Regions from separate parts of the Mesorhizobium sp. M0159 genome, predicted to be linked through region 1. Evidence: predicted binding sites of a transcription regulator. Region 1 holds the regulator's gene; each other region holds the start of a gene.
The links. Region 1 encodes LexA, which represses DNA repair genes until DNA is damaged. Its sites were predicted from a motif close to TGTTCNNNNTGTGTTCNG; they were not measured.
Positions count from the first base shown of each region.

Region 2: a site for LexA is predicted at 6,176-6,193, ahead of uvrA (excinuclease ABC subunit UvrA). Genes of this name have one in related genera too.
Region 3: a site for LexA is predicted at 7,477-7,494, ahead of NKJ32_RS18085 (YifB family Mg chelatase-like AAA ATPase). Genes of this name have one in related genera too.

Region 1 is NZ_JAMYTF010000029.1:15,062-25,203, reverse strand. Features, by position in the region: gene NKJ32_RS23935 (SurA N-terminal domain-containing protein) at 1-1,109, shown strand, start outside; gene trpD (anthranilate phosphoribosyltransferase) at 1,106-2,116, shown strand; gene trpC (indole-3-glycerol phosphate synthase TrpC) at 2,121-2,933, shown strand; gene moaC (cyclic pyranopterin monophosphate synthase MoaC) at 2,936-3,442, shown strand; gene NKJ32_RS23915 (molybdopterin molybdotransferase MoeA) at 3,442-4,647, shown strand; gene NKJ32_RS23910 (hormone-sensitive lipase) at 4,655-5,485, opposite strand; gene kynU (kynureninase) at 5,582-6,829, opposite strand; gene lexA (transcriptional repressor LexA) at 7,277-8,011, shown strand; gene NKJ32_RS23895 (ComEC/Rec2 family competence protein) at 8,005-10,142, opposite strand, start outside.
Region 2 is NZ_JAMYTF010000012.1:78,765-88,906, forward strand. Features, by position in the region: gene urtD (urea ABC transporter ATP-binding protein UrtD) at 1-168, shown strand, start outside; gene urtE (urea ABC transporter ATP-binding subunit UrtE) at 239-934, shown strand; gene NKJ32_RS14885 (hypothetical protein) at 1,147-1,347, shown strand; gene NKJ32_RS14890 (DUF72 domain-containing protein) at 1,393-2,199, opposite strand; gene NKJ32_RS14895 (GNAT family N-acetyltransferase) at 2,228-2,698, opposite strand; gene NKJ32_RS14900 (DUF302 domain-containing protein) at 2,695-3,105, opposite strand; gene uvrA (excinuclease ABC subunit UvrA) at 3,105-6,026, opposite strand; gene NKJ32_RS14910 (hypothetical protein) at 6,723-7,121, opposite strand; gene NKJ32_RS14915 (ATP-dependent Clp protease proteolytic subunit) at 7,118-7,723, opposite strand; gene NKJ32_RS14920 (SRPBCC family protein) at 7,750-8,274, opposite strand; gene NKJ32_RS14925 (ArsR/SmtB family transcription factor) at 8,271-8,585, opposite strand; gene NKJ32_RS14930 (cupin domain-containing protein) at 8,668-9,057, opposite strand; gene NKJ32_RS14935 (single-stranded DNA-binding protein) at 9,266-9,778, shown strand; gene NKJ32_RS14940 (OsmC family protein) at 9,902-10,142, shown strand, end outside.
Region 3 is NZ_JAMYTF010000017.1:59,464-69,605, reverse strand. Features, by position in the region: gene NKJ32_RS18125 (SMP-30/gluconolactonase/LRE family protein) at 1-458, opposite strand, end outside; gene NKJ32_RS18120 (2-dehydro-3-deoxy-6-phosphogalactonate aldolase) at 458-1,096, opposite strand; gene NKJ32_RS18115 (2-dehydro-3-deoxygalactonokinase) at 1,093-2,043, opposite strand; gene NKJ32_RS18110 (SDR family NAD(P)-dependent oxidoreductase) at 2,043-2,810, opposite strand; gene NKJ32_RS18105 (GtrA family protein) at 2,856-4,745, opposite strand; gene NKJ32_RS18100 (glycosyltransferase) at 4,875-5,882, shown strand; gene NKJ32_RS18095 (GtrA family protein) at 5,890-6,264, shown strand; gene gshB (glutathione synthase) at 6,483-7,424, shown strand; gene NKJ32_RS18085 (YifB family Mg chelatase-like AAA ATPase) at 7,588-9,117, shown strand; gene NKJ32_RS18080 (malate synthase G) at 9,371-10,142, opposite strand, start outside.

The sequences.
Region 1 (10,142 bases):
AGGCGCGCTACACCACGCCGGAGATGCGCACCATCGAGCAGCTTGTGTTCAAGACACCTGATGCCGCAAAGGCGGCGCTCGATTCGCTCAGGACCGGCGCGACCTTCGACAAGATCGTCGCTGCCGAAGGCAAGACGCCGGCCGACACGCTGCTCGGCACGCTGGCCAAGGACAAGATCGCCGACAAGGCGGTCGCCGACGCTGCCTTCAAGCTCAATGTCAATGAGGTCAGCCCGGTCGTACAAGGCGCATTTGGTCCCGTTCTGCTGCGCGTCACCGAGATCAAGCCGGAAGTGGTGAAGCCGCTGGCCGAAGTATCCGAGCAGATCCGCAAGGACCTGGCACTGGGCGAGGCAAGCCGCATCTTGCTGGACGTGCACGACAATTACGAGGATATGCGCGCCTCGGGCAGTTCGCTCGCCGAGGCAGCCGCCAAATTGAAGCTGAAGGTCGTCACCATCGATGCCATCGATCGCACCGGCCAACGGCCGGATGGAAGCATCGTCAAAGACCTGCCGGAATCGCCGGCACTCATCAAGGCGGTGTTCGAATCCGAACCCGGAACCGACAATGAAGGCCTCACCACCGCCGATAACGGCTTCGTCTTCTACGACGTGAGCGCGATCACGCCTGCCCGCGACCGCACATTGGACGAAGTCCGCCAGAAGGTCGTGGCCGATTGGACCGCGGCGGAGACCACCAAACGGCTCACCGCAAAAGCACAGGAGCTCGAGAAGCGTCTCAAGGCTGGCGCCGCGCTCGAGGTGATCGCCGGTGAGCTCAAACTCGAAAAGCAGACCAAGCGCGGCGTCAAGCGCGATGCGGACGACGTCGATTTCGGCAAGGAAGGCGCCGCCGCGATGTTCGGCGTCGGCGAAGGCGGCACCGGGCTGATCCCCTCGCCTACGGGCGACGGACAGATCCTGTTCAAGGTTGCCGAGGTGTTCGAGCCTGCCGGGGCCGATGCCAGCTCAGTACCCGAGGACGCACAGAAGTCCTTCACCTCCGGCATGTCCGACGACCTGCTCGACCAGTTGGTGGCGCAGTTGCAGACGCAATATGACGTCCGCATCGATCAGACGGCCGTAACCCAAGCCCTGGCCAGATGAGCGCGCTGAAGATCCACATCGCCAAGGTCGCCGCCGGCAGCGCTCTTTCCTTCGAGGAGGCGCGCGAGGCCTTCGACATCATCATGTCCGGCGATGCTACCCCCGGCCAGATCGGCGGCTTCTTGATGGCATTGCGCGTGCGCGGTGAGACCGTCAGCGAGATCGCCGGCGCCGTTGCCACCATGCGCGCCAAGATGCTGCGTGTCGAAGCCCCCGAGGGCGCCATCGACATTGTCGGCACCGGCGGCGACAATTCGCACAGCGTTAACATTTCGACCGCATCCGCTTTCGTCATCGCCGGCAGCGGCGTGCCCGTCGCCAAGCACGGCAATCGCGGACTGTCCTCGCTGACCGGCGCCGCCGATGTGCTGATCGCATTGGGCGTCAAGATCGACATCCCTCCGGAGACGATCGGCCGCTGCATCCACGAGGCCGGCGTTGGCTTCATGTTCGCGCCGGCGCATCACCCGGCGATGAAGCATGTCGGCCCGACCCGGGTCGAGCTCGGAACCCGCACCATCTTCAACCTGCTGGGCCCGCTTTCCAATCCGGCGAGTGTCAGACGGCAGATGGTCGGCGTGTTCCTGCCCGAATGGATCATGCCGGTGGCAGAAACGTTGAAGGAACTTGGTGCCGACCATGCCTGGATCGTCCATGGCGACGGCTATGACGAGATCACCACCACCGGCGAGACACTTGTCGCCGAACTGGCCGGCGGCGAGATCCGCAGCTTTACGCTGACCCCGGAAGCAGTCGGGCTGACGCGTCACACCAAGGACGAGTTGCGCGGCGGCGACGCCGCCCACAACGCCCAGGCACTGCGCGACATGCTGGCCGGCGCAGCCGGCGCCTTTCGCGATACGGTGCTGATGAATGCCGGCGCCGGGCTGGTGGTGGCCGGCAAAGCGACGACCCTCGCCGACGGCATGGTAACGGCGGCGCAGGCCATCGACAGCGGCCGCTCGCTGAAAGTGCTCGACAGGCTGATCGAGATTTCGAACGGTTAAAACCATGTCCGACATCCTGCGCAAGATCGAGGCTTACAAGCGCGACGAGATCGCGGCGGCCAAGGCGCGCGTGTCATTGGCCGAGATCAAGGCACGGGCGACGGATGCCGACGCGCCGCGCGGCTTTCTTTCCGCCCTTGAAGCAAAGCGCAAATCCGGCAGGTTCGCGCTGATTGCCGAAATCAAGAAGGCTAGCCCATCCAAAGGCCTGATCCGCGCCGATTTCGATCCGCCGACGCTGGCCAGGGCCTATGCGAAGGGCGGTGCCGCCTGCCTTTCGGTGCTGACCGACGCACCCTCCTTCCAAGGCGCGCCCGAATTCCTCACCACTGCGCGCGCTGTCGTCGAGCTGCCTGCATTGCGCAAGGATTTCCTGTTCGACCCCTATCAGGTCTACGAGGCCAGGGCATGGGGCGCCGATGCCATCCTGATCATCATGGCCAGCGTCGACGACGCGTTGGCAAGAGAACTCGAAGCGACAGCGTTCGGGCTCGGCATGGACGCGCTGGTCGAAGTGCATGACGAGGCTGAAATGGAACGCGCGCTGCAGCTGTCGTCGCGGCTGATCGGAATCAACAACCGCAATCTCCGGACCTTCGAAACCAGCCTACAGACCTCGGAGCGGCTGGTAGCGATGGTGCAGGCCGACCGCCATCTGGTCAGCGAGAGCGGTATCTTTTCGCACGACGATTGCCGCCGGCTGGAGCAGAGCGGCATTGCGACTTTCCTGGTCGGCGAGAGCCTGATGCACCAGCAGGACGTGGCCGCGGCAACGCGCCTGCTGTTGACGGGCAAGGCGCCGGCAGAGGCCGTTTGAGGATGGCGGCCGCCCTCACTCATCTTGGCGCGCAGGGCGAAGCCAACATGGTCGATGTCGGCGACAAGGCTGAGACGGTGCGCACGGCAGTCGCAGAAGGTTTTGTCGCGATGCGGCCCGAGACGCTGGACATGATCCTCGCCGGCGACGCCAAGAAGGGCGACGTGCTGGGCACAGCGCGAATTGCCGGCATCATGGCGGCCAAGAAGACGCATGAACTGATCCCGCTTTGCCATCCGCTGCTGCTGACCAGGATATCTGTCGATATCGAGGCGGACGCCGCGCTGCCCGGCCTGAAGGTGACAGCATTGACCCGCGTCACCGGCAAGACCGGCGTTGAGATGGAGGCTCTGAGTGCCGTCTCGGTCGCTTGCCTGACCATCTACGACATGGCCAAGGCGGTCGACCGCGCCATGGTCATCTCCGGCATCAGGCTGGTTGAAAAGACCGGCGGCAAATCCGGCGACTACAAGATCACCGGAGACGGGGCCACCGAGGCAGGCCGATAATGGCGCTGGTCCCAGTTGCCGAGGCGCTCGAGCGCCTGCTGGACGGCGCAGCAGCGCTGCCGGGCGAACGCGTCGCACTGCTGGATGCCGCCGACCGCGTGCTGGTGGAGCCGGTTGTGGCGCTCCGCACCCAGCCGCCGTTCAACGCCTCCGCCATGGACGGCTATGCCGTGCGGGCGGCCGATATCGCGTCCGTACCGGCAAGGCTTTCGGTGGTCGGCATGGCGCCGGCCGGACGCGGCTTTGCCGGAACGGTGCAGCAGCGGCAGGCCGTGCGCATCTTTACCGGCGCGCCGCTTCCCGAAGGCGCCGACACTATCGTCATCCAGGAGAACGTCCGCGATCTCGGTGGCGGCAGCGTCGAAGTGACGGAACCGACGGTGCAGGGGCGCAACATCCGCCGCCTCGGGCTCGATTTCGCCAAGAGCGATGTCCTGCTGCCCAAAGGCCGCCTGCTCGACCCGGCGGCCTTGTCGCTGGCGGCATCGGCCAATCACCCCGAGGTGCGCGTGGTCAAACGGCCGCTGGTCGCCATCATCGCCACCGGCGACGAATTGCTGCCGCCGGGCAGCGATGTTGGCCCCGACCAGATCATCTCCTCCAACGCCTATGGTGTCGCCGCTGCCGCACAGTCGGTCGGTGCGCGCGCGCTCGACCTTGGCATCGCGCCGGACCGCAGGGAGGCGATCGCTGCGCTGGTTGAAAAGGCCGTGAAGGCTGGCGCGAACGTCATCGTCACGCTGGGCGGTGCCTCGGTCGGTGACCACGACTTCGTCCATGACGTGCTGACCGGGCAAGGCATGACGCTCGATTTCTGGAAGATCGCCATGCGGCCGGGCAAGCCACTGATGTTCGGGCGGCTGGGAGACATTCGCTGCATCGGCCTGCCCGGCAATCCGGTGGCAAGCCTGGTCTGCACTCAGCTCTTCCTGAAGCCGCTGCTGGCGCGGCTCGGTGGCCGCGCCTTTCAGCAGGATATACGTCGGGCACGGCTCGGTGCTGCCATGCCGGCCAACGATCTCAGGCAAGATTATGTGCGGGCTGTTGTCATAGATGACACCGGTACGCTCGTGGCGACGCCGTTCGGCATCCAGGACTCCTCGATGCTGAAAATGCTGGCCGATGCCAACGGGCTGATCGTTCGCGCGCCGTTCGCTCCTGCCGCGGCGGCGGGCTCCCCCTGCGACGTACTGATGCTACGCTGAACCTGCCTCACTCCGAAATCAAGGTCCGGGTCAGCGGATGGTCTGGATCGGCCAAACCGTCGATGATGTTGAAATGATGCCGGTCAGGCTCGACCACCGAGCTGGTCGCGGTACCCAGGCCGATCCAGATGTTGGCCAGCAACGCGCTCTGACGCAGGAATTCGGCGCGCTCGCCGCCGCCGGCCCAGCAGGTCAGGCGGGCCTTGTCCATCGGGCGCAGCAGCACCGGACTTTCGGCCTGCGCCTCGGCCTCATCGATCGCCAGCGTCTCGTTCATGCCGGTGCGCATGATCGGGCGCAAATCGTGCACCCCCGAGATCGACACCACGTGACGAACGCGCCGGACCACTTCGGGCGCCAGCGGCGTCGTCGCCGTAACCATCCGGCTAACAAGATGGCCGCCGGCCGAGTGTCCGGTCAGCATCAGCGGCCCTGGAACCATCGCCGCCGCCTTGCCGATCGCCGCGCCGACTTCCTTGACGATGCCGCCAATGCGTATCTGCGGACAGAGCGTGTAGGACGGCATCGCCACCGCATAGCCGCGATCAACAGGGCCAGTGGCAAGATGCGACCAGAAACTCTTGTCGAATGCCATCCAGTAGCCGCCATGAACGAACACCACGAGTCCCTTGGGCTTGATGGCCGGCAGGAAAAGATCGAGCCGGTTGCGTGGGTTGTCGCCATAGGCCATGTCGAGCCGCGCCCTGCCCTCGGTCGAAAGCACGTCGCGGAAAACCCGCGCGGGCTCGATCCAGGCCGCCGGCCAGCGATCGCTGCCGGCTATGTTGGCGCCGTTGGCATAGGCGTTGTCCCAATCGGCAATGTGACGTTCGAACACCCTGCGCCCTCCCTGGCAATATAGCCTTGCAACGTAGCCGTGAGCATCGCGCGGCGCGTCGTCGCCAGCCTCACGATTCCAGCTCTCGCATCAATCTCAAGTGACAGCCGCCTTGATGGCGAAGCGCGCTTCCTTCCACGCACCGGTGCGCAGGATGTCCTCAAGCACTTCGACGGCCTGCCAGACATCGGCATAGCCGACATAGAGCGGGGTGAAGCCGAAGCGCATGGTCGATGGCGCGCGAAAATCGCCGATCACGCCACGTTCGATCAGCGCGCGCATGACCTGGTAGCCATGCTCATGCATGAATGAAATCTGGCTGCCGCGTTTTTCCCCATCGCGCGTGCTTTCGAGCGTGAGCCCGTAAGTGCCGCACTTTGCCTCGACAAGCTCGATGAACAGATCCGCCAGTGCGATGCTCTTCTTGCGCACCGCCGTCATGTCGACATCGTTCCAGATGTCGAGCGCGCCCTTCAGCGTGCGCATCGACAGGACCGGCTGCGTGCCGCACAGAAACCGGCGGATGCCGGTGCCGGCCGCATAGCCTGGCTCGAAGGCGAAGGGCCGTGCATGGCCCCACCAGCCGGTGAGCGGCTGCTGGATGTCGGAAAGATGCCGCTCAGCCGCATAGATGAAGGCAGGCGCGCCCGGGCCGCCATTCAGATATTTGTAGGTGCAGCCAACGGCAAAATCGGCGTTTGCCTTGTCGAGTTCGACTGGCATCGCGCCGGCGGTGTGGCAGAGATCCCAGACGATCATCGCCCCGGCTTCCTGAGCCCTGCGCGTCAGCGCCGGCATGTCGCGCAGTTCGCCCGACTTATAGTTGACGTGGTTGACCAGCACCACGGCGGTGCGTTCGTCGATCAGCTCTTCGATGGTCGGCGCGTCGACCCCCGAGAGGCGCAGCAGCGTATCTTTTCGCGTCGAAACCACACCCTCGGCCATGTAGAGGTCCGTCGGAAAACTATCGCCCTCGGCGACGATGACCTGCCGCTCCGGTCGCATGGCCATGGCGGCGTGCAGCAGCTTGTAGATGTTGACCGATGTCGTGTCGCAGACCACCGTCTGGCCGGCCGCGGCACCGATCAGGCGCCCGAGCTGGTCGCCAAGTTCAAGCGGCATGTTGAACCAGCCGGCCGTGTTCCATGCGCGGATGAGATCATGCGACCATTCTTCGGTCGCGGCCTTGTGCAGTTCATCGAAAGCGGCACGTGAAGCAGCTCCTAGCGAATTGCCGTCGAGATAGATCACTCCTTGCGGCAACACAAAGCGGTCGCGCATCGCGCGCAACGGATCCGCGGCATCCATCGCCTTTATGGCCACGAGATCGGGAATTCCTGTCATGATTTGTCTGCTCCCCCAAGATCCAACGCAACGCCGGACACGCATCGACTGTTCTTCCATTACCTGGTTGCGCGCAGCAAGGCTCCACCGGCGAGAAGCAGCCTGACCAGGCGGTGGAAACCGGGACTTAACCCGAGGTTGGCGTTTTGAATTCGTTTCGTTCACGGTGCATTGACCAAACCGCACAGTCGATACGGGTTCAATTCCGTGCCTTTTGCCGACCGACGGCCGATGCCAGTGCCGCCTTCTAGGAGGCCAGAAGGGCGCAAACGAAAGCAGAATCAAGGCGATGAGGCTCGCGGCGGTGAAAATGCGGTACGCCGGTAGGGGACGTCGTTTGTTTCCCGAGCCTTAACGCATTCATTAAACTTTAAACAGTTGCGGAACACAACTGGAACAGATAGTGTTTGTTCTGGGTTTGTTTTTCTGATTCTGTTGGGGGTCGCTATGCTGACACGCAAACAACACGAACTGCTTATGTTCATCCACGAAAGGTTGAAGGAAAGCGGTATCCCGCCTTCATTCGACGAGATGAAGGAAGCGCTCGATCTGGCTTCCAAATCCGGAATCCACCGGCTGATTACGGCGCTGGAGGAGCGCGGCTTCATTCGCCGTTTGCCCAACCGGGCCCGTGCGCTGGAGGTGCTACGCCTGCCTGACTCGATCGCCCCCGGCCTCAATGCGGCACGCAAGTTCTCGCCGAGTGTCATCCAGGGCAGCCTTGGGCAAGGCGCCCCTCGGCAGGGCAAGCCGACATCGTCGCGTGTCCCTGCAGCCGGCAATGACGACGATGTCGTCGCCGCCGTTTCGATCCCGGTAATGGGCCGCATCGCGGCCGGTGTGCCGATCGATGCCATCCAGCACCAGACGCATTCGATTTCGGTGCCGCCGGATATGATCATGGGCGGCGAGCATTATGCGCTCGAGGTCAAAGGCGATTCGATGATCGAGGCTGGCATTTTCGACGGCGACACGGTGATCATCCGCAATGCCGATACGGCGAGCCCCGGTGAGATCGTGGTGGCACTGGTCGACGAGGAGGAAGCGACGCTGAAGCGGTTCCGCCGCAAGGGCGCCTCGATCGCCCTGGAAGCCGCCAATCCGGCCTACGAGACGCGCATCTTCGGACCAGACAGGGTCAAGGTGCAGGGCAAGCTCGTCGGACTGATCCGCCGCTACTGAGCTCCGCCCTTGGCGCCGGCTTTGGGGTTGTCGGCCCTGCGGTATGGCGGCAGGCCCCGTGCCGCGCGTGAAAATTTCCGCTGCACGTGCCAGGGCCGGTATGATTTTTCGACGGCGAAGCGGATCTCGGCGCGTGTTGCCGCTTGTGGATCGAAATAGACGGCGGCACTTCCCGCGCGCGCCAGTTGCCGTTTGGTGACGACGAGGACCAGCCGGTCGTAGTAGCAGGGGTTATGGGCGGTGGCGTCGTCGATGACGATCAAGCTGGCAAAGGCGCAGGCTGGCCGCGCAGTATCGCGGTCCTTGGCTTGCGCGATGATCGCGCCGGATGGATGCATGGCAAGGCAGAGGCCGTCCGTGCAAATGAACGGCATGCCCGGCGGTAGGTCGGCCGGATCGGCAATGTCGAATTGCGGGTCGTTCTTTCCAGGCGTTTCCGGCGCGACGATGGCCTCTGATGTGAGCGCGCGTTTCCAGTTGTCGATGGTGAACTCATTCGGGCGTGCCCGGTTGACCGCGAGTTCACCGCTGCCGATCGGCAGCGCGACCAGCCGCGCGTCCTCCGAGACCAATACGTCGGGTATGCGTGTCTGCGTTGTCGTCAGCAAGCCGGCGAGCGCAAAAGGAAGTGCCGCCAGCCGCAACCAGGTCGTCGCCATGCTGGCAATGACGAGGGCGATCGTCACCAGAAGGACGGATCTCAGCGAAATCAGCCCGACCGCATCGATCGGCGAGCGCTCCGAGATCCACCCGGACAGGGCGATCATCGCCGTCAGCCCCTTGCCCATGACATAGAGGAAAGGGCCATCCGCACCGAACGGCATCGCCAGCGCGCTGAGAACGGCGAAGGGCATGACGACCAGTGAGACGATGGGCATGATGGCCAGATTGGCGAACAGGCTGAGCGGCGCCACGCGCTGGAAATGCCATATGGCGAAAAGCGCCGTGGCGCTCCCTGCAATGATCGAGGTCATCGCCAGACCGCACATGCCCAACAGGACCTTTCGAGTGGCAAAGCGTAGCGGCGACCGCCGCGGTGGCGGCGTGGTGGCCCTGCCGGCGCGGTAATCGGACCAGCCTGCATAGGCGCCGACAAGGGCCGCCGTCGCGGCGAAGGACATCTGGAAACTCGGACCGACCACCTCGTGCGGCGACACCAGGATGACCGCGATGGCCGAGATCGCCAGGTTGCGCATGGTGAGCGCGGCCCGGTCGAACAGCACGGCGATAAGCATCACCGCCAGCATGATGAAGCTGCGTTCGGCCGCAACGACAATGCCGGAAAAGACGAGGTAGGCCGCAATCGAAAAAAGCGCGGCGGCCGCGGCATATTTCTTGACCGGCCGTCGCGATGAGAAATCGGGAAACAGCGCAAAGGCACCCCGCAGCAGCGCCATGATGGTGCCGGCGACCAACGCCATATGCAGCCCCGAGATGGAGATGATGTGGTAGATGCCGGTGCGCCGCATCGCTTCGTTGATCTCCTCGGGAATGCCGGCGCGCACGCCGACGATCAGCGCAGCAGCAATCTCGCCCTCGGCACCGCCGATGCGGCTGCGGATATGGTCGGCGATCGATTCGCGCGCGTCTTCGATCGCGGAAGAAAGCTGCGCGGCAAGCGGCATGCTGCCCGACGACACGACTTTCGGATTGCCGAGAAAAAAGCCGCTGCCGCCGATACCGGCGAAATAGCTGTCGAAGGAGAAATCATAGCTGTCGGGCCGCACCGGGCCGGTCGGCGGCAGCAGCCGCACATAGCCGGTGATCTCGGAACCGGCGGTCAGCTCAGCCGGTATCTTCATCGCCGAAACGCGGACCCGTTCCGGCATGTAGCGCAGTGTCGGCCTGGCCGTTGAGATCACATCGATTGTCAGCCTGATGCGGCCGCTCGCCATGGGCTCGTACGATACGACGCGACCCGTCAGCCGCGTCGAGATTTCGGAGCCGAGCATATGCGTTCCGACACGCCATGTCTCGAACTTGGCGGCAAGTACGCCAAGCGCGCAGAGCAGCGCCACCATGAAGCACAGGCGCGTCCTGGGCCATGACCGCGAGACGACGGCACAAAGGGCCGCGAGGAGCGCGATTGCGATCGGCTGTGGAAAGGCCGGCTCCACCGACAGCCCGAAAT
Region 2 (10,142 bases), on a different contig from region 1:
GACATCGCGCGCGACCATTCTGTCATCGTCGTCGAGCACGACATGCATTTCGTGCGCGAGCTCGGCGTCAAGGTCACCTGCCTGCACGAAGGCTCGGTGCTTTCCGAGGGCAGTCTCGACTTCGTTTCGGCCGACGAGCGCGTCGTCGAAGTCTATCTGGGGAGATGAACATGGTCTGGCGCGTTCCGTTCCATCATTTCGACCTTTCGTTCTTCACGCGTTGGAGAAAGCGCTGACCATGCTCGAAGTCTCCAATGCCACGCTGCACTACGGGGCTGCCCAGGCGCTGCGCGGCGTCTCGCTGAAGGCCGGCGCCAGCAAGATCACCTGCGTGCTCGGCCGCAACGGCGTCGGCAAGACCAGTTTGATGAGATCGATCGTCGGCCATCACCGGCTGACGAGCGGAAGCGTTGCCTTCGAGGGGAAGGCGCTCGACCGGAGCGCGGCGTATGATCGCGCCCGGTCGGGCATCGCATTCGTGCCGCAGGGCAGGGAGATATTTCCGCTGCTTACGGTGCGGGAAAACCTCGAATCGGGTTTTGCGCCGTTGAAGCGCGCCGATCGCAACATTCCCGGTCACGTCTTCGAATTGTTTCCGGTGCTGAAGCAGATGCTCGCGCGCCGCGGCGGCGATCTTTCCGGCGGCCAGCAGCAGCAGCTTGCCATCGGCAGGGCACTGGTGATGCGGCCGAAGCTGCTGGTGCTCGACGAGCCGACCGAAGGCATCCAGCCGTCGATCATCAAGGACATCGGCCGCGCCATCCGCTATCTGCGCGACCAGGCCGGTATCGCCGTGCTTCTGGTCGAACAATATCTCGACTTCTGCCGGGAATTGGCCGACGAGGTCAACATCATGGACCGCGGTCAGATCGTCCATACCGGCCCCGCCGAGGATCTCGACCGGGCGGACGTCCGCAAATTCCTGACTGTCTGAATTCTTATTGATTCCATTATTTTGCAACTCTGGCGCGCTGCAGATTGCGTGCTAGATTTTGCTTGGCCTTGGTGAGTCGGCCGCTTTCCGTACCAGTTTCAACTTGGCAGATCAGGGGAAGGCGCGGCCCGCGTCGGCACGCTTGCGCGCAAGCCCTTCCAGCGATCTGTTGTCGTCCAACATTTCGGGTGCTTGGGAGCCAGGGCCAGTCGATGGAGCGCTATGTCGAGGACTACCAGAAACGACGGCTCACGGAGCGCGTCGATATCCTGACAGCCATCAACATTCTGAAATCGCAGGGGTATGACCACGACGAACTCATCGCGGAGATCACCAAGGTCTTCTATGTCGATCTCGATGCTTTCAACGAGATCGTCAGGGTTGATCGGCGTCCGGACGAGCGCGCCGCATAGCCGGTAATTGAGGACCCGGCCAGGCGGACCACCGACAGCGGGGCGTCAGCCTGCGACCCGCTTCATCAGCGCGATGGCGCCGAATGGAGCGCGGACCTTGCCCTCTGTGATGAAGTAGACGAACACATCGCGTGGCTTGACCGGCGCGTCGGTTGAAGGATCGGCGCGCGACAGGTCGGCCGGCACCTTGCCTTCCGCCCAGGTTTTTGCGCGCGCCGCCCATTCGTCGAGCGCCTTTGGCGTGTAGCAATCGGAATTGTCGTCGCTGCCGGTCTGCAGCCGCGCATAGATGAAATCGCCGGTAACGTCGGCAATCCCCGGATATTTGGCGTGGTCGGCATAAACGATGGCGGCCTTGTGCTTTCGCGCCAAGGCGGCGAACTCCGGCACGACGAAGCTGTCGTTGCGCACCTCGACCGCGTGGCGCAGCGCAACGCCGTCCTGCTTTTCCGGCAACAGCTTGAGGAAGGCCTCGAAATCGTCCGGGTCGAATTTCTTGGTCGGCGCGAACTGCCACAGGATCGGCCCGAGCTTGTCGCCAAGTGTCGCGACGCCCGACCCGAGGAAGCGCATGATCGATTCCCCGGCCTCGCCGAGCACGCGGCGGTTGGTGACGAAGCGGTTGCCCTTCAGCGAATAGACGAAACCATCCGGCGCCTCGTTGGCCCATTTGACGAAGGTCGGCTCCTTGAAGCTCGAATAATAGGTGCCGTTGACCTCGATAGTGGGCACCTGCCGGCTGGCATAATGCAGTTGCTTGGCCTTCGACAATTTGTCCGGGTAGAAGGACGTGTCCCACGGCTCGAAGGTCCAGCCGCCCATGCCGGCGCGGATTGTTCCTGATTGAGTCATGGTCGTCCTCCCGGTTTGCAGAAAAGGATCACGCGATGGCGGTCGTCTCGACGGCTTTCGCCATGTCGACGATCGTCCATCCTGGCCGATATGGATTGGGCCGGCGACCCGTTTCGCGAAAGCCGTAGGCCTTATACAACGAAACGTTCCGTTCCATTCTGGCATTGGTGTAGAGTCGGATTTCAGGCAAGCTCCACAAGCGCGTCTGTTGCTCGGCCCAATCGAGCAGCCCGATGCCGAAACCCTTGCCCTGAAAGGCGGGCGCAACGGCGACGCTGAAGATCATTGTATGGTCCGCATGTCGTTCCAGAACGATCAAGCCGGCCGGCTGTCCGTCCTGCTCCGAAAGCCAGACCTCGCCGCGTTCTATGCGCGGCGCATAGTCCTCGGTGACGGGGATCGGCGGCGCTCCGAACAGGGCAGTGTAGGGCGCGTAGGCGTCGGTGGTGAGCGAGATCACCGTGGGGAGATCATCGGCCCGAGCGGCTCTCATGATCAAAACTGGCCCGCGCCGGCAGCGGCCGCAATCACCTTGTCCATGCCGGCCGCTATCGCGGCGACGGCATTGCGACTGGCGTCGCCCAAGCCGTGGCGCTCAGCGAGCCAGTGCGCGTCATTGTAGGAGAGCCAGACCTTGCCTTGCTCGTCCTCCCAAGCCAGTGCCTTGACCGGCAGATCGATGCCGGCAAGCTGCCGGTCCTGCATCAGCGGCGTGCCGCCTTTCGGGTTGCCAAAAATCAGAAGCTGGGTCGGACGCAGAGAAGCTTCGACACTGCGCGCACCGGCGGCGTGGTCAATGCGGGCGAAGACTAGCAATCCTGCACCTTCCACAGTCCCGACCAGGCGATCGATCGTCTCGGCCACGCCGAAGCGGCTTTGGACCGTGATGAGACCGTTCTTTGCCATCACTCCGCCGCTTCGCGCTTGCCTCCGGGGCGCCGCTCCAGCAATTCCCTCAGGAACTGCCCGGTATAGCTGCGTTTTTCGCGAACGATGTCCTCAGGCGTGCCGGACGCTACCAGCTCGCCGCCGCCGTCACCACCTTCGGGGCCAAGATCGAGCACCCAGTCAGCGGTCTTGATCACCTCTAGATTGTGCTCGATGACAACGACCGTGTTGCCCTGGTCGACCAGCTCGTGCAGCACTTCAAGCAGCTTGGCGACGTCGTGGAAATGCAGGCCGGTGGTTGGCTCATCGAGAATGTAGAGCGTCTTGCCGGTCGCCTTGCGCGACAGTTCCTTGGCAAGCTTGATGCGCTGCGCCTCGCCGCCCGACAAAGTCGTTGCCTGCTGGCCAACATGGATGTAGCCGAGGCCGACCCGTTTCAGCGTCTCCAGCTTGTCGCGCACACCGGGCACGGCGGCGAAGAAATCGACGCCTTCCTCGACCGTCATGTCGAGAACGTCGGCGATTGATTTGCCCTTGAACAGGACGTCGAGCGTCTCGCGGTTGTAGCGCTTGCCGTGGCAGACGTCGCAGGTGACGTAGACGTCGGGCAGGAAGTGCATCTCGATTTTGATGACGCCGTCGCCCTGGCAGGCCTCGCAGCGGCCGCCCTTGACGTTGAACGAGAAGCGGCCCGGCTGGTAGCCGCGCGCCTTGGCCTCCGGCAGGCCGGCGAACCAGTCGCGGATCGGCGTGAAGGCGCCGGTATAGGTGGCAGGGTTGGAGCGCGGGGTGCGCCCGATCGGCGACTGGTCGATATCGATGACCTTGTCGAGGAATTCCAGCCCCTCGATTCGGTCATGCTCGGCCGGATGCTCGCGCGAGCCCATGATGCGGCGCGACGCCGCCTTGAACAGGGTCTCGATCAGGAAGGTCGACTTGCCGCCGCCGGATACGCCGGTGACGGCGGTAAAGGTGCCGAGCGGGATTTCGGCGGTGACGTTCTTCAGGTTGTTGCCGCGCGCGCCGACGACCTTCAGCCGGCGGTTCTTCTTGGCCTCGCGCCGAACCGCCGGCGTCGCCACTTCGAGCTCGCCCGACAGATACTTGCCGGTGATCGAGGCGGGGGTCGCCATGATCTGCTGCGGCGTGCCCTGCGCGATGATGTGGCCGCCATGGATGCCGGCCGCCGGGCCGATATCGACGACGTAGTCGGCATGCAGGATGGCGTCCTCGTCATGCTCGACGACGATGACCGTGTTGCCGATGTCGCGCAGATGCTTCAGCGTGTCGAGCAGGCGGGCATTGTCGCGCTGGTGCAGGCCGATCGACGGCTCGTCGAGCACATAGAGCACGCCGGTCAGGCCGGAGCCGATCTGCGAAGCCAGCCGGATGCGCTGGCTCTCGCCGCCCGACAACGTGCCGGAGTTGCGCGACAGCGTCAGATAGTCGAGACCGACATCGTTGAGGAAGCGCAGCCGCTCGCGGATTTCCTTGAGCACGCGCACCGCGATCTCATTCTGCTTGTCGTTGAGCGATGCAGGCAGGTCGGTGAACCACTGGTCGGCCTTGCGGATCGACAGCTCGGTGACCTCGCCAATGTGCTTGCCGGCGATTTTGACCGCGAGCGCCTCGGGCTTCAGCCGATAGCCGCGGCAGGCCGGGCAGGGCGTGGCCGACATGAAGCGCTCGATCTCCTCGCGCATCCAGGCGGATTCCGTTTCCTTCCAGCGGCGCTCGAGGTTGGGGATGACGCCCTCGAAGGTTTTCGTCGTCTTGTAGGAGCGCAGGCCGTCATCGTAATGGAAGGTGATTTCGCGCTCGCCGGTGCCGTGCAGGACGGCTTGCTTTGCCTCCTCGCTCAAATCCTTGAACTTGTCGCCGAGCTTGAAGCCATAGGCAACGCCCAGCGCTTCCAGCGTCTGCGCATAGTAGGGCGAACTCGACTTCGCCCAAGGGCTGACGGCGCCGGCCCGCAGCGAGACATTCTCGTCGGGCACGACCAGGCTGGCATCAATGGCGCGTTGGCTGCCGAGCCCGTCGCAGGTCGGGCAGGCGCCGAACGGATTGTTGAAGGAGAATAGCCTGGGCTCGATCTCGGGAATGGTGAAGCCGGATACCGGGCAGGCGAACTTTTCCGAGAACAGCATGCGTTCATGCGTCTCGTTCTTCGATTTGTTGACCGAATCCTCGCCGGTCTGGCTGGCGTCGAGCGGCTTGTCGGCAAATTCCGCCACCGCCAGCCCGTCGGCCAGCTTCAGCGCGGTCTCGATGGAATCGGCGAGCCGCGTCGCCAGATCGCCGCGCACGACGATGCGGTCGACGACGACGTCGATGTCGTGCTTGTACTTCTTGTCCAGCGCCGGCACGTCGGCGATCTCATAGAAGACGCCATCGACCTTGACGCGCTGAAAACCCTTCTTCTGCAGCTCCAGCAGCTCCTTGCGGTACTCGCCTTTGCGGCCGCGCACCATCGGCGCCAGGATGAACAGCCGGGTGCCTTCCACGACTGCAAGCACCCGGTCGACCATCTGCGAGACCGTCTGGCTCTCGATCGGCAGGCCGGTGGCCGGCGAATAGGGTACACCGACGCGGGCGAACAAAAGCCGCATATAATCGTAGATCTCGGTGACGGTGCCGACCGTCGAACGTGGGTTCTTCGAGGTGGTCTTCTGCTCGATGGAGATGGCTGGCGACAGGCCGTCGATCTGGTCGACGTCCGGCTTCTGCATCATTTCGAGGAATTGCCGTGCATAGGCCGAAAGGCTCTCGACATAGCGGCGCTGGCCCTCGGCGTAGATGGTGTCGAAGGCAAGCGACGACTTGCCCGACCCCGACAGGCCGGTCATGACGATCAGGCTGTCACGCGGCAGGTCGAGATCGACATTCTTCAGATTGTGTTCGCGTGCCCCGCGAATGGAGAGATATTTATGGTCGGCCATCGCCGGTCGCCGCCTCAGAATCTGGAATTCGTGGGATGGGCGGGTTTTCCCGACCACCCCCTATGTAGGCAATTTCGCCGCCTTTTCGAGAGACGCCACAACTCTCGACCAAAGCGTTTAACCGCCTTTCGCGCGAACGGGCAAGCGGAAAGAACAAAGGCCGAACACGCTCCTGACAAAAGCTGCCCGTGGGGCCGGCTTCCCAAAACGTCTCGCGATCACATTTTTCGGTAATCGGCTATTCAAGGTTGACGTCCCTGCACCGTGGGGGCAGACTCCAGACGTCAACGAAGCCGGCCGTCTTTCGATGGCCTCGCGGCCTGGGGCTAGCCTGCGAGACGCCGCGGGTTATGCGATGAGCGCTTCGACGACGACAGTCGCAACCAACAGAAGGAGAGCAGAGGCATGACTCCACCGGATTGTTCGTTGAGGCTCCACGTGTCGCTGGAGCCGCGGCAGGTATAAGTGGCCAGGGTCAGGCGTTTTCGCTGCCCGCCAAACGGACCTGCTGATCCCCATAAAATCAGAGACTGCTAGTCGGATCGTCGGCTGAATGCCGCGAAGCATCCGAAATAAAATGCCGGCAGTACACTCCCGGCAATTTGGATTTCAGATCCAAGAAGCCCCGTCAGTTGCAAACGCAATGGCGGGGCTGTTCGTTTGAAGCGCAATATTTGTGGTTCACACCAGGCGAGCTTAGCGGCTGGAGGGCCTGATCCCGCCGGTAGCGACATCGATGGTGATGCTACCGGAAATCCGAACGTCGGTATCGCCAATCTTGAAGGTGCCGTTGCCGCTGCCTGGAGCCATATCGTCAGGCTCAGGCCGCGGCGCTGGCTCGGCGATGCGATAATCGCTGGTCACACCGGGCAGGGCGCCCTTTTGCGAAGACATCGAATTATCTTGGGCAAGTGCCATACCCACCAGCATGTTCGTGCCGGCTACGGTAGCGATAGCAAGGCATAACAGGCTGGACGAGCGGCTGGCGGTCATCGCCGGACTATAGTGCCGCGATAGCGGCAAGACCAGACCGATGTCGCTGAAATTGCGGGCGCTCAATCGCGTCAGTTCCGTCCGCCGGCCCGGCTCGTTCATGCGGCCTGCTTGCGAGTGTCGAAAACATGGTCGACGAGGCCCCAATCCTTGGCCTCCTGCGCGGTCATGAAAAAGTCGCGGTCGAGCGTGCGTTCCACTTCTTCGTAGGTGCGGCCGCAATGGCGGGCGTAAAGATCGGTCATGCGCCGCTTGGTGCGAAGGATGCCCTCGGCATGGCGCTGGATATCGGAGGCTTGGCCCTGGAAACCGCCGAGAGGCTGATGCAGCACGATGCTGGTGTTGGGTAGCGCGATCCGCCGCCCCGGTGTGCCGGCCATCAAAAGGAACGAGGCCATCGAGGCGGCGAAGCCCATACAAACCGTGGAGACCGGGCAGCTGATATACTGCATCGTATCGTAGATCGCGAAACCGCTGGTCACCACGCCACCCGGCGAGTTGATGTAGAGCGAGACCTCCTTGTCGGGATTGTCGGATTCCAACGACAGAAGCTGGGCGCAGACCAGCGCCGAGGTGCCGTCGTCGATCGCCCCGTTGATGAAGACGATGCGCTCGCGCAGCAGCCGCGAAAAAATGTCGAAGGCGCGTTCGCCGCGGCTCGACTGCTCGATCACCATTGGCACCAGATTGGCAAGGCCGCTCATCGGTTCTCTCCGTTGACTGTTGTCGTTCAGGCCGCGCGCAGGAAGAGGCGCGGCGTGTTTGCGGCGATCTGCTTGTGTCTGGGAGTGCGCGCTTCAAACGAAAGCCGGCAACCGGCGCCTGCCATCGCGATCTCCGGCACTGCTGCCCGAGCAAAACCATCATGGACGATGCGCAGATGCGTGCCGCCGGAAACGGTGCGGTCGAGCGTAAAGGTGACGATGCTGTCCACTGGGCTGTCGTTCATTGCGCTGTCCAGGGGGCTGCCGGGCGGCACCTGCGTATCGCCGGGCGCCGGCCGCTCCCGCCAGGAATAGCGCAGCAGCCGTCCGGGATCCGCGTCGAGGATTTCGCACTCGATCGGCGCATTCGGCGCTTTAAAGGCAAAGCGGTTGCCGATTTCGGGCTTGATGTCGTTCGGCATCATCCAGGCCGCGAGCAGGTCCGGCACCGTCAGCGCCCGCCACACCTTTTCCGGCGGTTCGGGCAGCTCGCACTCGAACTCGATCTTGTCTGCGGCCATTTCGGCGCGTTCTGTGCCTCGGCTGGTCATTGGTCCATGTCCTTCAAAACCGTCTTGAGTCTTTCGATGCGCTCTGGCCAGAACGCACGGTAGCGTTCGATCCAGCCGAGCAGTGGCGCAAGCCCCTTCGGATCGACGCGGTAATAGGCATTGCGACCGGCCCGGCGCTCGACCACGAGGCCGGCGCCGCGCAGCACTGCGAGATGTTGCGATACCGCCGGCTGCGATACCGGTATGCCAGTGCGCAGTTCCGACACCGTCATCTCGCCGTCGGCGAGCCGCTCATAGACGGCGCGACGCGTTGGATCCGCTAGTGCCCGAAAAATGTCTGCTTCGATCATGCCGAAAGCATAAGTCAATACTTATCGGTTTGGCAAGCCGTGTTTTTTAAGACAGGCGGTGTTTTTTAAGACAGGCGAGGTTTTACAAACTCGCTGGAGGCCAGCGTCTCACCATGTCGGGGGATCCGTTGAACGTCGCCTCGAAAACTGGTGACGCGAGCACAGCATGAATATGAAGCAATTCGGAGCCGACGTTTCGGAAGCCATGTTGCCTGTGCGCGGCAACAACAAGCGACTGTCCGGCAGTCAAGACGAGATGCTCTTCGTCGATCCACATCTCGGCCCTGCCAGCGATGACGGTAAGCACTTCCTCGACCGGGTGCCAATGTGTCGGGGCGCCAACCGCGGGTTCGACCCATTGTTCGAATATGCAAAGTTGAGTTGCGCCGTTGCAGGCCGAGACATGCATGCGGGTCTTTACTCCCGTCCGCCATTCTTCTTGCGGCTGATCGTCGTGCGCAACCATCTTCATGCGTTCGCCTCGATCCCATGGTCTGTGGAAATTCGACGCCAAGACACTACTTCTTACTGACAACTATTGACAGTGCAGGGCCTCTCCTATAGAACGAAAAGAGAACAAAAACCTTGTGGGAAAAGGCAGCGACGACAGGCAGGGATTGTCCATAGCCTGTAAGGTGCGGCGACAAAAATTCGGTTTCGGATGAGCGCGGAGAAGTATCATGGCGGGTAGCGTCAACAAGGTCATTCTGGTGGGCAACCTCGGGGCGGACCCTGAAATCCGCCGCTTGAATTCGGGTGACCCGGTCGTCAACATCCGCATCGCGACGTCGGAAAGCTGGCGCGACAAGACATCCGGAGAGCGCAAGGAAAAGACCGAGTGGCACAATGTCGTGATCTTCAACGACCAGATCGCCAAGGTGGCCGAGCAGTATCTGAAGAAGGGCATGAAGGTCTATGTCGAGGGCCAGCTGCAGACGCGCAAATGGCAGGACCAGACCGGCAATGACCGCTATACGACCGAAGTCGTGTTGCAGAAATTCCGCGGCGAGCTGCAGATGCTCGATGCGCGGGGCGAGGGCGGCGGCCAGGTCGGCAACTATGCCGGTGGTGGTGCGAGCCGCGGTTCCGATTTCGGCCAGTCCGGCCCGGGCGAAAGTTTCAATCGCGGTGGCGCCAACAAGGGCGGCGGCGGTGGTTCGTCGCGCGAGCTGGACGACGAAATCCCGTTCTGATTTCTCGGGGCGGACTGCCCTTGCGACGAAAAGCGCCGGCACCTTGGCCACGAAATGGCGTCCCGAAAATCTGTCTTGGATTTTCGGGACGTTGTGCGTTTGAGCGGTGAAAGGACGTATCAGGTGAAGGCAAGGGTCAAATGGGTCGAGGAGCGCACTTTCGTTGGCGAGTCCGCCAGTGGGCACAAGCTGGTGCTAGGCACTGCGTTCGGGCCGGAGGGCAAGACGCCGGGGCCGAGCCCAATGGAACTGGTGCTGATCGGCACTGGCGGCTGCTCGGCCTATGACGTGGTCCATATCCTCGAAAAGGGGCGCGAGGCGGTCGAAGATTGCGTGGTCGAACTCGATGCCGACCGTGCAGAAG
Region 3 (10,142 bases), on a different contig from region 1:
GAAAAGCAGATCGAATTGGGCACCGTGACGTCGGCATAGAGCCGGCGCAGCTCGCCCTTGAAGAACCAGTAGATCGAACCGGCGGCCTTCTCCTCGCCCTTGCCCATGGTGCCGACCCAGAGGGCGCCGCAAGGGTGAACGCGTGAATCGTTCGAGCGGGTGACCGTATTGTCGGCCTCGATCGGCGTGTGCAGCGTCAGCTTGCCGGTCGCGACGTCGCGGACATGCAGACCGGTCTCGGTGGCGATCAGCTGGCGTTGGTCGTCGATGATGCAGATGGCGCTGGCCATCTGACCGAGCTCGTGGATTTTGACGGCACCGCCCGACAGGCGCTGTTCGAGGAGCTGGCCGTTGACGATGTCGAACCAGTAGAGCGTGTCGGTGGCAGGGTCATAGCTTGGTCCCTCCCCGAGTTGGCAGACATGGTCGGAAAAAACCGAAACAATGGTCTCGCTCATCATGCCACTCCAAACGCCGCGTCCCAGGCCTGAACTGCGGCTTTCGCTCGCGCTGCCACTTCGTCGACGCTCATGCCCGGCTTGAACAGGCTGGAGCCAAGACCGAAGACGCTGACGCCGGCTGCCTTGTAGCCGGCAAAATCCTTATCCGAAACGCCGCCGACCGCGCCGACCAGCACACTGGCCGGCAGCACCGCGCGCATCGCCGAAATGCCCGCCGCGCCAAGCACGCTCGCCGGGAAGAATTTCAGTGCCGAGGCGCCGAGCCGGATTGCTTGAAATGCCTCGGTCGGCGTGAACACGCCGGGCATCGTCACCATGCCGTAGTGCATGGCACGGCCCATGACCTCGGCATCGATATTGGGGCTGACCAGCAGCCGCCCGCCGGCCTTGTGCAGGCCGTCGACATCGGCGGCGCTGAGCACCGTGCCGGCACCGACCAAGGCTGTTGGAGGAAGCGCTCCGACAATGCTGGCGATGGAGGCGTAAGGATCGGGCGAGTTGAGCGGCACCTCGATCGCTTCGATACCGGCGCCGAAGATCGCCTGGCCGATCGCCACCGCCTCGCTTGGCTTGAGGCCACGCAGGATGGCGACCAGACCCCGCTCGAGCTTTGGAAAAGGTGCGGTCTCTGTCATGCGGCAACTCCATTTCCGGCGATCATGCCATTTTCGCGCGCGGCTTCGGCAAGACCGGCACGCACCGCCTCGTCGGCGTCGACCACCCTGACCGCGAGCCCGGCAAGGCCGAGCGCGTCGGCATAGAGCGTGCCAAGTGCGCCCGACGCGATCAGCACGACGGGCACGGCACTCGCCCCATAACGGCGATTTGCCGAAGCGATCTCGCCGCCGATCAGCAGGCCGGACAGGCACGCGGCGGCATCCTCGGGCTTCAGATCCTGCAGCAGGCTGGCGGCGCGGATCGAGAACAGTCTTGAACCGATGTCACCGCCTTCGGCCAACGCCTTCAGGCACCACTCCCGGAAAAATGGATTTTCGGCGGCAACCGGCTTCGGCGGCTCGCCCAGCGAATGGCGCAGGATCGAGTGCGCGGCCAGCACCGAAAACAGCTCGCCGGTCGGCCAGGTGCCGAAACCGGCAACGGCACCGTCCTCGACCAGCACCCATTTCGAATGCGTGCCAGGCATGCAGACGACATGGCGTCCCTTTGCCGGCAAACCGGCGCCGGCAAGCTGCGTCTCCTCGCCGCGCATGACATCCGGGGCGTCGGCCAGACGCTGGGCAAGGCCGGGCACGATGCGGATGTCGCGGCGCTGGCCGGGGATGCGGGCAGCGCCGGCGAGAATAGCGCCGATCGGCGCCGGCACGCTGACATAGGGCGCCTCCAGCCAGCCCTGGCGCGAACCGGCCATGCCGCAAATGATGACCGGCAGCGCCTCGGCTGCGCCCAGTGCAGCCAGATGCCCTTCAAGAATGGACGAAAATCCTTTAGCCTGGGCGGTGATCAGCCCGTCATCGCCGCGCCGCTCGGCGAGAACCTTGCCGGCGCCGTCGAGCAGCCAGACCCTCATACGGGTGGTGCCCCAGTCGACGGCCGCGACGGAAGCTGCCTTGCTCGATGAGATCACAGGAACCCCCCATCGACGATCAGCATCTGCGCGGTCAGCATGCGTGAGGCATCCGACGCCAGGAACAGCACGGTGCCGACAATGTCTTCCGGCTGCATCACCTCTTTGATGCACTGTTTGGCGACATGAGCGGCGAGCGCTTCTTCGGTGACCCAGAGCTTTCTCTGCCGCTCGGTGATCACCCAGCCGGGCGCGATCGCGTTGACACGGATGCCATCGACGCCGAGCTTGCCGGCAAGACCCTTGGTGAGACCGACGATGCCGGCCTTGGCGGCGGTGTAGGCCGGCATATCGGGATGGTTGATGAGAAACGACGTCGAGGTGAAGTTGATGATCGAGCCGCCGCCGGCCCGCTTCATGCCCGGCGCCACCGCCTGTGCGCTGAAGAAATGCGGGCGCAGGTTGATGGCATGGTTGTTGTCCCAGAACTCCACCGTGACGTCTTCGACGGCATGACGGTCATCCTGAGCGGCATTGTTGACCAGCACGGTCACGTTGCCATGCGCCTCGGCGGCTTTGGCGATTGATACCCGCAATGCCTCGATGTCGCGTATGTCGGTCTTGAGATAGAACGGCCGCCGGCCGAGCTCCTTGTCTAACCGATCGGCCAGCGCCAGGCTCGGACGGTCGGCGATATCGATGAAGGCGACCTTTGCCCCCTGGCGGACAAAACCTTCGGTCAAGGCAGCACCAATGCCGGAGCCGCCGCCGGTGATCAGCACCGAAGCGCCTTCGAGGTCGGCAAAGCGTGCCGATGGCATCATGAAATTCTCTCCCGGTCCAATGATCGCGGTCGGCCGGCGCGCATCCTATCCAGCCATGTCGGGCGGGCAAGGGCGAAAGAGTGGATTGTCAGGACTTATGTCCGACAAAAGGCCGCACGGGCCGCCGATCGATCGGTTGCCCAGCCGGACGCGGTACAATTCGACGGCGGCTCCGCTGGTCCCGGCAACCGGCTCAAGCCATTCCGGCACGCTGCCGCGCATCAGCCCGGCAAGAAAGCCTGCCGGCGCCTTGGCGGCGAGGAGCTTGCTTTCGGCGCTGCCGGGGCACAGCGCGACGAGGCCGACGTGATGATCCGCCACGACCGTCCTGGCATCGGCATTGGACCCAAGGAAGGCATCGAGCGCCAGCAGGTTGCCGGCGACGTTGCGATGGTAGGGCCCGGCGAAGACGTGATGTCCGGAATAGGCCAGGATAGGCGATCCGAGATTGGAAATTGCCAGCACGGTGGTGCCGGGCAGGCGGCCGAGTGCCGCAAAGGAGGCCATGCGCTGGCAAGCGACATCGGTGCCGTCGCCATTATCCGCCGTGGTGTTGCTGTCCTCGAAGGCGACCGAGGTTGCCGCGGCAGCCCCAGTCCAGACCGCATTCACCGAAACCAGCCAGACGGCAGCCATGCGCAGCGCCACACCGCGCGACGCGCTGGCCTCGGCCCGTTGACGCCATTTGGCAATCCAGGCGGCAAGCGGGATGACAGCGAAGGCGATCGAGAATGTCGAACCGCGCACCTGCCAAGCGCTGACGATGAAGGCCACGGCAAGCAGCGCGCCGACAAGGCTGTCCTGCCGCCGCCAGCCGCCACGGCCAAGGCGAAGCGCCATCAGCACGAGCGCGATGAGCGGCGTGGCATAGCGCGCCACCACCCCGGCCGGATCTTCAGCGAGCAGCTTGAACAGCGATTGCGCCTCGTCGATGTGATCAAGCCATAGCTCCTTGAGGCGCGGATCGAGGTTGGCATAGGGCGCTGCCAGGCATTGTGGGAACAAAAAGACGATTGCAGCGGCCAATAGAAGGGCAAGCAGGCCAAGCGAGGCGATACGCCATTGGCGCGTGCGGCCGGCGGGCTCGACCGACGCTATCGCCGCAAGGCCGGTTCCGGCAATCGCCGCGACGACGAACTGCACGGTCGAAAAGGCGTCGCATTGCGCCTGACCCCAGGCAGACGGCGCAATGGTGGCGACAAAGACGAGAGCGGACACGCCGGCAAAGCCGAGGCCGAAATCCCTGGCGATCAGCCTCTCGCCATTGGCGCCGAGGGCGAACAGCATGGCGACAGAGGCGCCGAAGGTGGCCACATAAGGGGCGGTCTCCATACCGACGGCCAGCATCAATCCGGCGCACAGGCCGGAGAGCAATGCCGCCGGCCTGCGCATTGGCGCTTCAAGCAATAGGCTCAGGCTGGCCATGCTCAGCATCAGCTGGATATTGTGGTGATCGAGCGCGCCAGGCGAAAAAATGCCAATGAAATACAGTGCGGCAGCGCCGACCACGACAGCGGGCAGCACGGCGCTGTCACCGGCAAAGCTGCGTGCGGCGCGGGCGGTGAAAAACACGGTCAGGCAGAAGAGCAGCGTCGGCCACAGCACTTGCGCAACATTCTCGGCAAAGGCCGCGCTGCCGGTCAGGGCCGATACGGCGATGATGATGGCGGCGATCGGCGCATCGACCAGCCGCGACCAATGCATGACGAAACCGCCTTCCAGGCCCATCCTGTACTGGTGGAGATCGAACCAGCCCTGGCTGGCCAGCATGTCGCGAACTTCGACGAGGCGCAGCAGATTGTCGTTGTCGCCGCCGGCATTGGTCAGTGCCGGGAAGCCGGCAAAGGCATTGACGGCAAGCGCCAGCACCGTGGCAAGCAGCGCCAGCGCGATATCGGACCTCCAAATGGAGGCGCCATCGTCGGCTGTGCTCATATCGGGACCTTTGGAAGGAATACGGGGCGGTTTAAACCTAGCCTTAACAGCTTCAATAAATAGTAAAGCCGCCCGAGCGAGGCCGGCGCTTGAGCGGTCAGGGGCCTCACAGGGCATCCGGAGACGAAAATGCCACAAGAAATGCGCCATGAGCCGAGCATCGCCGTGCTCCTGCCTTGCTACAATGAGGAGCTGACGATCGGCGAAGTGGTGCGGCGCTTTCGCGAAACGCTGCCTGCCGCCGCGATCTATGTCTACGACAACAATTCGCGCGACCTGACCGCGCTCCGAGCCCGCGCCGCCGGCGCCATCGTGGTGCGCGAGCCGCGCCAGGGCAAAGGCAATGTCGTGCGCCGCATGTTCGCCGACATCGAGGCCGACATCTACCTGATGGCCGACGGCGACGGCACCTATGCGCCGGAGGACGCGCCGCAACTGATCAACACGCTGCTGACCGAGCGCTCCGACATGGTGGTGGGCACCAGGCGCGGCGTCGCCAACGACGCCGGCAGGACAGGCCACGCCTTCGGCAACCGCATCTTCAACAGCCTCTACAAACGTTTGTTCGGTTCGGACTTTACCGATATCTTCTCGGGTTACCGCGCCTTCACCAGGCGCTTCGTCAAGAGTTTTCCCGCCGTTTCCGGCGGTTTCGAGATCGAGACCGAAATGTCGGTGCACGCCTCGCAGCTCAAATTGCCGGTCAGCGAGATCGGACTCGACTATGGCCGCCGGCCGGAAGGCTCCTCGTCGAAGCTGTCGACCTTTCGCGACGGCGCGAAGATCCTGTGGATGTTCGCCATGCTGATGAAGGAGACGCAGCCGCTGCGTTTCTTCGGCGCTTTTTCGGTGTTCTTCCTGGCATCAAGCCTGTTTCTGATGGCGCCGGTGCTGATCGAGTTCGCCGAAACCGGGCTTGTGCCGCGCATGCCGACCTGGGTTCTGTCGGTCGGCCTGCTGCTGCTGTCGATGCTGGCGGCGGTGACCGGGGTGATCCTCGATTCGGTGTCGCACGGCCGAGCCGAGCAGAAGCGCATCTTCTATCTGTCGATGCCTTCCGGCCGCGTCGAACGCGAACGCGCAATTGCGCTCGCGACTTTGAAGACCGGACCGCGCAAGACCCCGCGGGCGGCCTAGAGCCTAAATGGGACGCCTCGCCCGCTTCATTGTCGCCGGCGGCATCGGCTTCGTCGCCGACGCGGGTGCGCTTTGGCTGGTGCTGGCGACAACGCCGCTTGGGCCCTTGGCGGCCCGCATCATCTCGATCGGTTTTGCCCTGTCCGTCACCTGGCTGATCAACCGCCATCTGACCTTCTCGCCTTCCAGCCGCGGCGTCGCGCAAGAGGGCGCACGCTATGGCGGCGTCGGCATTGCCACCAGCCTCGTCAATTATCTCGTCTATTGCGCCATGCTGTTCGCGCTGCCGATGGTGTCGCCGCTCATAGCCCTTGCGGTCGCCTCGCTGGTCGCCATGGCGCTGTCCTTCCTCGGCTATTCCAAGCTGGTCTTCGACCGCTGAAGGCACATCGCGTTGGGATCTGCGCCAAGCGAAGCGCAGCCTCATCATGACCTTGGCCGATTGGCAGAGGCCGCCGATTTCCTTATATCGCTGTCGTCGATGCATCGGCCCGAAAAATCGGAATCGATTTTCGGAAAGCACGATGCATGGATTCAAAAAATGTTGGAGCGTACTTTGTGCGTCCAAGTGGATCGCTCCAAGTGCGCCGGAGAGCTGCCATGCCCCTGAAAGTCGCCGTCCAGATGGACCACATCTCCAGCGTGTCGGTAGCCGGCGACACGTCGTTTGCGCTGTCGCTGGAAGCGCAGCGGCGCGGCCACCGGCTGTTCCACTACACGCCCGACCGGCTGTCGCTGCGCGACGGCAAGGTGTTTGCCCGTATCGAGGCGATGCAGGTTCGCGACGAGAAGGGCAATCATTATTCGCTGGGCGAAGAAGTCCGCACCGATCTTTCGGAGATGGACGTCATCCTTTTGCGGCAGGATCCGCCCTTCGACATGAACTACATCACCACCACGCATATTCTCGAGCGCATCCATCCGAAGACCCTGGTGGTCAACGACCCGGCCTGGGTGCGCAACAGCCCGGAAAAGATCTTCGTCACCGAATTTTCCGACCTGATGCCGGCGACGCTGATCACCAAGGATCCGCTCGAGGTCGCCGCCTTCCGCAAGGAGTTCGGCGACATCATCGTCAAGCCGCTCTATGGCAATGGCGGCGCCGGCATCTTCCACCTGCACGAGGCCGACCGCAATCTCGCCTCGCTGCTCGAAATGTTCGGCCAGATGTTCCGCGAACCCTACATCGTGCAACGCTATCTGAAAGAGGTGCGGGCCGGGGACAAGCGCATCATCCTGATCGACGGCGAGCCGGTCGGCGCCATCAACCGGGTACCGGCCGAGCATGATTCGCGCTCCAACATGCATGTCGGCGGCCGCGCTGAAAAAACCGAGCTGACGGTGCGCGAACGCGAGATCTGTGCCCGCATCGGCCCCGCGCTGAAGGAGCGCGGCTTCATCCTTGTCGGCATCGACGTGATCGGCGACTACATGACCGAGATCAACGTGACCTCACCGACCGGCATACGCGAAGTGCAGCGCTTCGGCGGCGCCGACATCGCCAGCCTGTTCTGGGATGCCGTGGAGGAGAAGCGCAACTAGCCTCGCTTCGCGAGCGGCCGCGTTGCAAACCATTGCCGCCGTTGCGCTCAGCTGTTCCCCAAATGTTCTTGCCTTCGCCGGAAATCTGTGGTTGTCTCGGGTGACGCCGTTCGCGGCATGATCGCAAAGGCTTGGGGCAAAAGCCTGCATCCGGGGTGAAGACATGGTGGCGCGGGTTCGCACGGTTGCTTTCCAGGGCATCGAGGCCGTGCCGGTCGACGTGCAGGTGATGATCGCGCCGGGCAAGGTCAACATGCACATCGTCGGGCTGGCCGACAAGGCCGTAGCCGAAAGCCGCGAGCGGGTGCAGGCAGCACTTCATGCATCCGGCCTGTCGATGCCGTCGAAGAAGGTCACCGTCAATCTGGCGCCCGCCGACCTGCCCAAGGAAGGCAGCCACTACGATTTGCCGATCGCGCTCGGGCTGATGGCGGCGCTCGGCGCCATTCCGGGCGACATGCTGGCCGGCTATGTCGTGCTTGGCGAATTGTCGCTCGACGGCACCATCGCCGCGGTGGCTGGCGCGCTGCCGGCGGCAATCGGTGCCAATGCCGAAGGCAAGGGCTTGATCTGCCCGTTCGCCTGCGGGCCGGAAGCGGCCTGGGCCGGCAAGGATTTCGACATATTGGCGCCGCGCAGCCTGATCGCCATCGCCAATCATTTTCGCGGCACGCAGGTTCTGTCGCGGCCGGAAGCCGGCATCCATGCCTCGGCGCGCGACCTGCCCGACCTTGCCGACATCAAGGGCCAGGAGACCGCCAAGCGGGCGCTGGAGGTGGCGGCGGCCGGCGGCCACAATCTTCTGATGGTCGGACCGCCGGGGTCGGGAAAGTCGATGCTGGCGCAGCGGCTGCCGTCGATCCTGCCGCCGCTGGCGCCCAGGGAATTGCTCGAAGTCTCGATGATCGCCTCGGTGGCCGGCGAACTCGGCGAAGGAAAACTCACCGACCGGCGGCCGTTCCGCGCGCCACATCATTCGGCCTCGATGGCGGCGATGGTCGGCGGCGGTCTGCGCGTGCGGCCGGGCGAGGCCTCGCTTGCCCATCACGGCGTGCTGTTCCTCGACGAGTTCCCCGAATTCTCGCCGCAGGCGCTCGATGCACTGCGCCAGCCGCTCGAGACCGGCGACTGCATGATCGCGCGCGCCAATCATCGCGTCACCTATCCGGCGCGTATCCAACTGGTCGCGGCGATGAACCCGTGCCGTTGCGGCATGGCCGGCGAGCCGGGCTATCGCTGTCTACGCGGCGATCGCTGCCGCACCGACTACCAGGCGCGCATTTCCGGCCCGCTGCTCGATCGCATCGATCTCAGGATCGAGGTGCCGGCGGTCTCGGCCAGCGATCTGATCCGGCCGGACCGGGCGGAGAAAAGTGCCGCCGTCGCACTACGTGTTGCCCGCGCCCGTACGATCCAGCGCGAGCGCTTCGAGCGGCTCGGCGCGACCGCCACCACCAACGCCCATTGCTCGCCGTCAGTCATCGAGGAGATCGCCATGCCCGATGCCGCCGGCCTGTCTCTGCTCAGGGACGCCAGCGAAAAGCTTGGCTTTTCCGCGCGGGCCTATCACCGCGTCCTGAAGGTGGCGCGGACCCTGGCCGATCTCGAGGCCAGCGAGACGGTCGGCCGCATCCATCTGGCCGAAGCGATTTCCTACCGCATGAGCTCGGAACGGATGGCACAAGCGGCGTAGCGTTTTTCCCTCCCCCTCGAGGGGAGGGTGGCCGCGAAGCGGCCGGGTGGGGTCGCCGGTGAGACGCTCGGCCTGTCGCATTTCGAAACCGGCCGAGGTGCGGAGCGTTGCGATGCTCCTCCTAGGGCGCACCGTCAGAATTGGGTTGGCGCACTGCATTGGCGACCCCACCCGGCCCTTCGGGCCACCCTCCCCTCAAGGGGGAGGGGGACGCCGGCGCTTACCCTTGGCCTGCGTGCATCGTGCTTTCGGTTCAGCCGTTATCCCGCGCCTTCAGCTCCAGCCGCCGCGCGTGCAGCACTGGCTCGGTGTAGCCGTTGGGTTGCACGCGGCCTTTGAAGACCAGGTCGCAGGCGGCGAGGAAGGCGATGGACTTGTCGAAATCCGGCGCCATCGGCCGGTAGAGCGGATCGCCTTGGTTCTGGCGGTCGACGATCGCCGCCATGCGTTTCATCGTCTCCATGACCTGCTCGGGCGTGCAGACGCCGTGATGCAGCCAGTTGGCGATGTGCTGCGAGGAGATGCGCAGCGTGGCGCGGTCCTCCATCAGGCCGACGTCGTTTATGTCCGGCACTTTCGAACAGCCGACGCCCTGGTCGATCCAGCGCACGACATAGCCCAGAATGCCTTGCGCGTTGTTGTCGAGTTCCTTCTGGATGTCCGCCTGAGACCAGTTCGGCCGCACCGCGACCGGCACCGACAGGATGTCGTCGAGTTTTGCCTTGGGCCGGCTCTTCAGTGCCGCCTGCACGGCATGGACGTCGACCTTGTGATAGTGGGTGGCGTGCAGCGTCGCCGCCGTCGGCGACGGCACCCAGGCGGTGTTGGCGCCAGCCTTGGGATGGGCGATCTTCTCGGCCAGCATCGCCGCCATCAGGTCGGGCATCGCCCACATGCCCTTGCCGATCTGGGCGTGGCCGGCCAACCCACATTCCAGCCCGATGTCGACGTTCCAGGCTTCGTAGGCGGCAATCCAGGCGGCCTGCTTCATGTCGCCCTTGCGGATCATCGGGCCGGCCTCCATC